DNA from 2 places in the Streptomyces sp. NPDC037421 genome. Region 2 is predicted to be linked to the other one. Evidence: riboswitches for the same ligand, from Rfam matches in the RefSeq annotation. Region 2 holds a riboswitch; the other holds the start of a gene.
The links. A riboswitch is a leader RNA that binds a small molecule or an ion and turns the genes downstream of it on or off. The one in region 2 is predicted to bind S-adenosylmethionine.
Positions count from the first base shown of each region.

Region 1: linked by a shared signal. The riboswitch ahead of thrC (threonine synthase) and the one ahead of ACZ7IF_RS35125 (aminotransferase class V-fold PLP-dependent enzyme) in region 2 are both predicted to bind S-adenosylmethionine.

Region 1 covers NZ_JBVJWV010000014.1:106,853-111,257, forward strand. Annotated here, with positions in the region: gene ACZ7IF_RS21475 (alpha,alpha-trehalose-phosphate synthase (UDP-forming)) at 1-927, opposite strand, end outside; gene ACZ7IF_RS21480 (glucosyl-3-phosphoglycerate synthase) at 1,016-1,966, opposite strand; SAM riboswitch class I at 2,182-2,320, shown strand; gene thrC (threonine synthase) at 2,338-3,612, shown strand; gene ACZ7IF_RS21490 (MoaD/ThiS family protein) at 3,650-3,928, shown strand; gene ACZ7IF_RS21495 (cold-shock protein) at 4,311-4,405, shown strand, end outside.
Region 2 covers NZ_JBVJWV010000042.1:35,654-40,058, forward strand. Annotated here, with positions in the region: gene ACZ7IF_RS35115 (rhomboid family intramembrane serine protease) at 1-307, shown strand, start outside; gene ACZ7IF_RS35120 (Lrp/AsnC family transcriptional regulator) at 304-585, shown strand; gene ACZ7IF_RS35125 (aminotransferase class V-fold PLP-dependent enzyme) at 662-2,050, opposite strand; SAM riboswitch class IV at 2,274-2,390, opposite strand; gene trpD (anthranilate phosphoribosyltransferase) at 2,495-3,559, opposite strand; gene qcrB (cytochrome bc1 complex cytochrome b subunit) at 3,726-4,405, opposite strand, start outside.

The DNA of each region.
Region 1 (4,405 bases), on a different contig from region 2:
GTTCTTCGACAGCTCGGTGCGGTCGACGCGGACGATGGTCTTGCGGTCGCCGACCTCCGCCCGCAGCGCCGCGAGTTTGTCCTCGACCTCCGGCCGGTGCGCCAGTGCCCGCAGGTCGTCCGCGTCCACGCCCAGCGCGAAGACCGCGACGTCGGTCCGCTTGTGGCGCACGGGGCTCATGGGGCTCTTCTGCACGTAGCGGGCCTTCGACGGCTCCACCCCGGCCGGGAACACGGGCTCGGCGGTGCCCCGCTCGTCGTCCAGGCGCGCGCCGGCCATGAAGGAGTGCGCCCAGGCCCAGGTGTGGAAGCCGACCAGGTCCGCCCCCAGCATCCCCCACATCAGCCGGCTCCTGATGTCGTCCGGGAGCATCTCCAGGAACTCCGGCGACGCCCACGGCGTGTGCGTGAAGTGCGCGATCCGCAGGTCGGGGCGCAGTTCGCGGAGGGCTCCCGGGACCAGGGCGAGGTGGTAGTCCTGGACCAGGACCGACGCGCCCTCGGCGGCCTCCTCGGCCAGGGCTTCGGCGAAGGCCTGGTTGTACGCCGCGTACGAGTCCCAGCGCCGCCGGAACTCCGCGTCGAAGACCGGCTCGCGCGGGACGTCGTACAGGTGGTGGTGGGTGAACCAGAGCACGGAGTTCGCGATGCCGTTGTACGCGTCGTCGTACACCGCGGGGTCGATGTCCAGCATCCGGACTCCCGGCTCGGACACGCCCCGGCGGACCGCCTCCCGGTCGGCATCGGAGAGGGCGGCGCAGATCCACAGGGCCTCCGGCTGTGCCGCGAGCGCCGAGGAGAGGCCGGAGACGAGGCCGCCGCCGCCGCGCCGGGCGCTGAGGGTGCCGTCGGCGTCGAGGGCGTACGAGAGCGGGCCGCGGTTGGCGGCGACGAGTACCTGGGGAGCCACGGGGGAAGGGGAAGCCATGCCGCGAACCTAGCCCGGGGCCCGCTCGCTCAAACGTCCGGGAAATGTCCGGTTCGTCACGTACTGGTCAGGCTCCCGCGCCGCCGCCTCACGCCACGCGCCGCCCCGCGTACTCCTTGATCTCCGCCATCGGCGGCCGCTCCTCCGTGTCCACGGCGAACGTGCGCGGGACGAAGCCGTCCGGGCCGCGCTCGAACTGCGTCAGCTCCGGCCGTACGAGGTGCCCGCGCGAGAGCCGCAGCTGCGCGGTGCGGTAGATCGCGGCGGCCATCCGGCCCAGCGCCTGCCCGTCCTGGTGCCGGTGCAGCCGGACCCCCACGTCCACCTGGGCCAGCGCGTCCAGTCCGACCGTGTGCAGCGCGTCCACCAGCAGGCCCAGCTCCACCCCGTACCCGACCGGGAAGGGCAGGCGTTCCAGCAGGGAGCGGCGTACGGCGTACTCGCCGCCCAGCGGCTGGACGAAGCCGGCCAGCTGGGGCCAGTGGAGGTTGAGGAGCGGCCGGGCCACCAGCTCCGTGACGCGCCCGCCCTGGCCCGGGGCGTCGCCGAGGGGGCGGTCGTACATCGCCTTGACGAACTGGACCTGCGGGTCGGTGAGCAGCGGCCCGACGATCCCGGAGACGAAGGAGGAGTCGAAGTCCCGCAGGTCGGCGTCCACGAAGCAGACGACGTCCCCGGTGGTGGCCAGCAGGGAGCGCCACAGCACCTCGCCCTTGCCGGGCAGGGCCGGGATCCGGGGCAGGATCGAGTCCCGGTGCACCACCCGGGCGCCGGCCTTCGCCGCGACCTCGGCCGTGCGGTCGGTGGAGCCGGAGTCGACGACCACCAGCTCGTCCACCAGGGGGACCGGGAGGCCCTCGATCAGGTCGCGCCGGATGATCTCGACGATCTCCCCGACGGTGGCCTCCTCGTCGAGCGCGGGCAGCACCACGCTCACCGTCGTCCCGGCCGCCCGTTTCCGGTCGAGCAGCTGGTCGAGCGGTCGGTCGGCGGCGGACCAGGAGCGGTCTGCCAGCCAGCGCTCCACCTCATCCAGCACTCTCAGCACTCCCTGCGCTTCTCTGCGGCATACCCCGACACTTCGCACTCGGCGGATTTAGGCCGAATTGTGATCCATCTCGCGGTTCGGACGGCTGTCTCAACCACCCGTCCCTTCGGTTACAGTCTTGAACAACGCGAGAGACCACCGCATGCCGGGGGTCCCGCGCACAAACGCACCGGCGCGCCACAGAGCGCGTGTGTCCGGTGCCATACCGCTCATCCAGAGGGGCAGAGGGACACGGCCCGTTGAAGCCCCGGCAACCCTCCAGTCGGTTCTCGCCAGCGCGAGGCCCCGGCTAGGGAAGGTGCCAATTCCGTCTCATGGCGAAGTGCGCCATGGGGAAGATGAGGAGAAAGGGCCTCGCCATCATGGCTGCACAGACCGTCGCCACCTCTGTCGACCTCGGACCCGCCACCGGACTTTCCTGTCGCGAGTGCGGTACCCGCTTCGAGCTCGGCCCCGTCTTCGCCTGCGTCGAGTGCTTCGGCCCCCTGGAAGTCGCCTACGAGCTCCCGCTCGGCGACCCCGAGGCCCTGCGCACCGCGATCGAGGCCGGCCCGAACAACATCTGGCGCTACGCGCCGCTGCTGCCCGTCCCGGCGGACGTGGCCGCCAAGCCGAACCTGAACCCCGGCTTCACCAAGCTCGTGGACGCCGAGAACCTGGCCAAGGAGCTGGGCGTCACCGGCAAGCTCTACGTCAAGGACGACTCCGGCAACCCGACGCACTCCTTCAAGGACCGCGTCGTGGCCATCGCCGTCGAGGCCGCCCGCGCCTTCGGCTTCACCACCCTGTCCTGCTCCTCCACCGGCAACCTGGCCGGCGCCGTCGGCGCCGCGGCCGCCCGGGCTGGCTTCCGCTCCTGCGTGTTCATCCCGCACGACCTGGAGCAGGGCAAGGTCGTCATGGCCGGCGTCTACGGCGGCGACCTCGTCGGCATCGAGGGCAACTACGACGACGTCAACCGCTTCTGCTCCGAGCTCATCGGCGACCCGCTGGGCGAGGGCTGGGGCTTCGTCAACGTCAACCTGCGCCCCTACTACGGCGAGGGCTCCAAGACCCTGGCGTACGAGATCTGCGAGCAGCTCGGCTGGCAGCTGCCCGACCAGATCGTCATCCCGATCGCGTCCGGCTCCCAGCTGACGAAGATCGACAAGGGTCTGCAGGAGCTGATCAAGCTCGGCCTCGTCGAGGACAAGCCGTACAAGATCTTCGGCGCCCAGGCCGAGGGCTGTTCCCCGGTGTCCACCGCCTTCAAGGCCGGCCACGACGTGGTCCGCCCGCAGAAGCCGAACACCATCGCCAAGTCCCTGGCCATCGGCAACCCGGCGGACGGCCCGTACGTCCTGGACATCGCGCGGCGCACCGGCGGCTACGTCGAGGACGTCAACGACGAGCAGGTCGTCGAGGCCATCAAGATCCTGGCGCGCACCGAGGGCATCTTCGCCGAGACCGCGGGCGGCGTGACCGTCGGCGTGACGAAGAAGCTCATCGAGAACGGGCAGCTCGACCCGGCGCTGACCACCGTGGTCCTGAACACCGGTGACGGCCTCAAGACCCTGGAGGCGGTGGCCGCGGACAGCGGCCAGACCGCCACCATCCGCCCGAGCCTGGACGCGTTCCGCGCCGCCGGCCTGGCCTGATCCTTCCCCCTGACACATCCGGAAAGGCGGTAGCGCCATGAGCGTCAACGTCCGCATCCCCACCATCCTGCGCACCTACACCGGCGGTGCCGCCGAGGTCCCGGCCGAGGGCACGACCCTCGCCGAGGTCATCGAGTCCCTGGAGAAGAACCACCCGGGCATCGCCGCGCGCGTCCTGGACGACCAGGGCAAGCTGCGCCGCTTCGTGAACGTCTACGTCAACGACGACGACGTGCGCTTCGAGGGCGGCCTGCAGGCGGCGACGCCGGACGGCGCCGGCGTCTCGATCATCCCCGCCGTGGCAGGCGGGTGCTGACGCGTTCAAATCAGAATTGCCCCCTCCGCTAAAAGCGGAGGGGGCAATTCTGCTTGATTGGGCGCGGTAGAGTTGGGGCAGTCCCCTCCGCTGTTCATGCCCGCCGCATATGAGCGGGCCGACGGATGGTTGACATTGAGTCAACATGCGCGCGCCTTTTGGGCCTTTGGTGCTGCTTGTCTGGCCCGAGTTGCCCTGGAATATGCCAAGTTTTCACCCTATTTCAAGGTTTCCGCGTGTCCAGATTTCTCGTCGGATTGACCTGTTGCTGACAGCACCGGTGCGGATACATTCAGCCGCGGTCGAGGCGTTCCGGCGCAAGTTCTGACCCGGGACCGCGAAGTGCGGTCCTGCGCAAGGGCCAGTAATAGGGGAGTTAGGCATGGCTCAGGGCACCGTCAAGTGGTTCAACGCGGAGAAGGGCTACGGCTTCATCGCGGTCGACGGTGGTGCGGATGTGTTCGTCCACTACAGCGC
Region 2 (4,405 bases):
GGGGGCGTCCGGGGCGATCTCGGCGGCGCTGGGGGCCTTCCTGTGCCTCTTCCCGCGGGCCCGGGTGACGAGCCTGTTCCCGTTCCTGCTCTTCCTGCCGCTGCGCTTCCCGGCGTGGATCGTGCTGCTGTTCTGGTTCGGCCTCCAGTGGCTGGCGGCGCACCGCGCGGAGAGCGGTCCCGGAGTGGCCTACCTGGCCCACGTGGTGGGCTTCTCGCTCGGCTTCTGTTACGCGTGGGCCCGTTATCGCCGTACGACTAGAGTGAGGAGACCAGTGACTGCCGGCGAGGGAGACAGCCAACCGTGATCACCGCGATCGTGCTCATCAAGACCAGCGTGGACCGCATTCCCGAGATCGCCGAGTCCATCGCGCAGCTGGACAGCGTCAGCGAGGTCTACTCCGTCACCGGTACGTACGACCTCATCGCCCTGGTCCGCGTGGCCCGCCACGAGAACCTCGCGGACATCATCCCGGGCCGCATCAGCAAGATCCCGGGCGTCGAGGCCACCGACACCCACGTCGCGTTCCGCACGTACTCCCAGCACGACCTCGAAGCCGCCTTCGCCATCGGCCTCGACGCGTAGCCCTCTCTCCTGGCCGGTACGGGGACGCCGCCGCGCGGGACCTCTCCCCGCCCCGGGCGGCGCTCCCTCAGCGGCGCTACACGGCCGGGACGCAGCGGCCCTCTTCCGTGCGGTACTGCCACTTCGCGCCGTCCTCGACCAGCTCCCGGACCGCGCGGACGAAGCGCTCGACGTGCTCGTCGGGGGTACCGGCCCCGAAGCTGACCCGGATCGCGTTCAGCGACCGCTCCCCCGGCGCCGCCTCCGGCGCCCCGCACTCCCCCTGGGCCTGCGGCTCGCTGCCCAGCAGGGTCCGTACCAGCGGGTGGGCGCAGAAGAGCCCGTCCCGCACCCCGATCCCGTACTCGGCGGACAGCGCGGCCGCGAAGTGCGAGCTGTTCCAGCCGTCGACCACGAACGAGATGACGCCGACGCGCGGGGCGTCGTCCCCGAACAGGGACAGCACCCGCACGGCCGGGACCTCCGCCAGGCCCTCGCGGACCTTGGCGATGAGGTGCTCCTCCCGGGCGACCAGGTTCTCGAAGCCCGCCTCACGCAGCGCGCGGCAGGCGGAGGCGATGGAGTAGACGCCGATGACGTTCGGGGAGCCGGCCTCGTGGCGGGCGGCGGTGGTGTGCCACTCGACGTCCACGCCGCCGTCCTCACGACGGGCCACCTTGCGGGAGGCGCCGCCCCCGGCGAGGTACGGCTCGGCCTCCTGGAGCCAGTCGGCGCGGCCGGCGAGCACGCCCGAGCCGAAGGGCGCGTACAGCTTGTGCCCCGAGAAGGCGACCCAGTCCACGTCCAGCTCCCGTACGGAGACGGGGTGGTGGGGGGCCAGCTGGGCGGCGTCCAGCACGATCCGCGCACCGTGGGCGTGCGCGGCGGCGGCGAGCTCCTTCACCGGCCACAGCTCACCGGTGACGTTGGAGGCACCGGTGACGCAGACCAGCGCCGGGCCGTACGGGTCGCGGTCGGCGAGGGCCCGCTCCAGGGTGGCGACGGCCTCGCCGGGGGTGCGGGGGGCGTTGAGGTAGGTGACCCGGGCGTCGCCCCAGGGCAGCAGCGAGGCGTGGTGCTCGGTCTCGAAGACGAAGACCCGGCAGTCGGCGGGCAGCGCTGCGGCGAGCAGGTTGAGGGAGTCGGTGGTGGACCGGGTGAAGACCACCTGGTCGGAGGGTCGGCAGTCGAGGAACTCGGCGACGGTGGCGCGGCTCTGTTCGAACAGGTCGGTGGACAGCTGCGAGAGGTAGCCGGCGCCGCGGTGGACGCTGCCGTAGTACGGGGCGTACGCGGCGACGTCGTCCCAGACCCGCTGGAGCGCGGGGGCGCTGGCCGCGTAGTCGAGGGCGGCGTAGGTGACCTCGCCGCCGGTGACGAGGGGGACGGTGACGTCCCGGCCGAGCACCGGCAGCGGCCCGTCACAGGCGGGGACCTCGGCGGCGGTGGCGCATGCGGCGGTGGCGGCGTTCAGGGATGCGGACATGGCGGTATCTCCCGGCAGGCAGGGCTGAATGGCTTCGGTGTGCCCGTACGCGGGTACGGCGGCGCGGCGGCGGCCGTCGGGGGTACGGGAAGGTCCTCGGACTGATCGGGGGTACGCGGAAACGACCCTGATCCGAGGGTTGAAGAAGGGGCGGAGTCGCCCTATCGCATTCGCTTGCTCACGGAAAACGCTCCTCGAGAGACCAGGACCCCTGGTGTCGAGGGATCCGCGCTTGCCGTAGACCTCGCTGCCTACGGCCTGGTCATCACCCGGGGCACCCCGCCACGGAAGGAGGGTTGCCGGACAGCAAGCCGGGGCCTAAACGCTGTCACTCGTGACCTTGGAGAGCATCCTGCCACAAGATCCCGCACGCACAAGACCCCGGTCCACATCGTGGACCGGGGTCTCCTCCTTCACGCCGTGCTCGCACCGCCCGGCCAGGGCTCAGGCGTTGCTGGCCGCCACCCAGCGCTCCAGCGAGGCACGGGCGGCCCCGGAGTCGATGGACTCGGCCGCGCGGGCCATGGCGGCCGCGAGCTGCTCCTCCAGCGTGCCCGTGCCGGGGTCCAGGGCGACCAGGGCCGACGCCGCGTTCAGCAGGACGGCTTCGCGGACCGGGCCCGTCTCCCCCGCCAGCAGGCGGCGGGCGACGTCCGCGTTGTACGACGGGTCGCCGCCGCGCAGGGCCGAGATGTCGACCGTCTCGATGCCGACGTCACGCGGGTCGAAGGCGTGCTCCGTGACCTCGCCGTCGCGGACCCACCACACCCGGGAGGTCCCGGTGGTGGTCAGCTCGTCCAGGCCGTCGTCGCCGCGGAAGACCAGGGCGGAGGTGTTCCGCTCGGCGAGCACCCCGGCCATGATCGGGGCCAGCCGCGCGTCCGCCACGCCGACCGCCTGGGCCTTGACCCGGGCCGGGTTGGTGAGCGGGCCGAGGCCGTTGAACGCGGTGCGGACCCCGAGGTCCCGGCGGGCCGAGGCGGCGTACCGCAGGGCCGGGTGGAAGACGACCGCGGCACAGAAGGTGATGCCGGCCTCCTCGGCGACCTGCGCCACCCTCTCCGGGGTGAGGGCCAGGTTGACGCCGAGCTTCTCCAGGACGTCGGAGGAGCCGCTGGCGGAGGACGCCGCCCGGTTGCCGTGCTTGACGATCTTGGCGCCCGCGCCGGCGGCCACGATGGCGGACATGGTCGAGATGTTGACCGTCTTGGCGCCGTCGCCGCCGGTGCCGACGATGTCCACGGTCCGCCCGGGCACCTCGATCAGGTTGGCGTGGGCGTACATCGTCCGGACCAGCCCCGTGTACTCGGCCACGGTCTCGCCCTTGGCCCGGAGGGCCACCGCGAAGCCCGCGATCTGCGCGTCCGTGGCCTCGCCGCGCATGATCCGCTCCATCGCCCAGGCGGTGTCCTCGCTGGCCAGGTCCTGACGGCTGACCAGTGCTTCCAGAATGCCCGGCCAGCCGCGGGCCGCCACGCTGTCGCCGCCTGCCGGGGTCGCAACGTTCATGGTCAGCTCCTGCTAGCTCGTCGGGGGTCGTACGTCCGATGGGAAGGATCTCAGCCTATCCAGCCCCGGAGACGGCAAAGAGCCCCGTCCAGTGACTGGACGGGGCTCTCGCCGTGGCGACACCAGGATCGGACGGAACCGATCCCTCAAGCGGTCATGCCGGAGATCAGTGGTGGCCGTGTCCGGCCTGGATCTCCTTGTACTCCTCCACCGTGGGCTTCGGAATCTGGTTGTTCTCCGCGTAGAAGCCCTTGCTGAGCTTCGCCCGCAGCTTCTCGCCGCGCGTCACCTTGCGCTCGACACCGTTCTCGTCGACCGTCGGGCCGATCTCGACCGGCTTGTACTGCTCGTGCGCGGTGAGCGTGTGCAGCTTGGCCTGCGACAGCGGCTCGTGGACCTCGACGAACTCACCGTGCGGCAGACGCTTGATGATGCCGGTCTCGCGACCGTGCAGCACCTTGTCGTGGTCCCGGCGCTGGAGGCCGAGGCAGATCCGCTTGGTGGCGATGAACGCCAGGACCGGGACGGCGAAGAAGCCGATCCGGACGAACCACGTGATCGAGTTGATCGACAGGTGGAAGTACTGGGCGAACATGTCGTTGCCGCCGCCGATGAGGAGCACGATGTACTCCGAGATCCAGGCGACACCGAAGGCCGTACGGGTCGGGACGTTGCGCGGGCGGTCCAGGATGTGGTGCTCGCGCTTGTCGCCGGTGACCCAGGACTCGATGAACGGCCAGACGGCGATGGCGCCGAGGACCAGCGGGAAGAGCAGCAGCGGGACGAACACGCCCAGGACGAGCGTGTGACCCCACAGGTTGATCTCCCAGCCCGGCATGGCTCGGA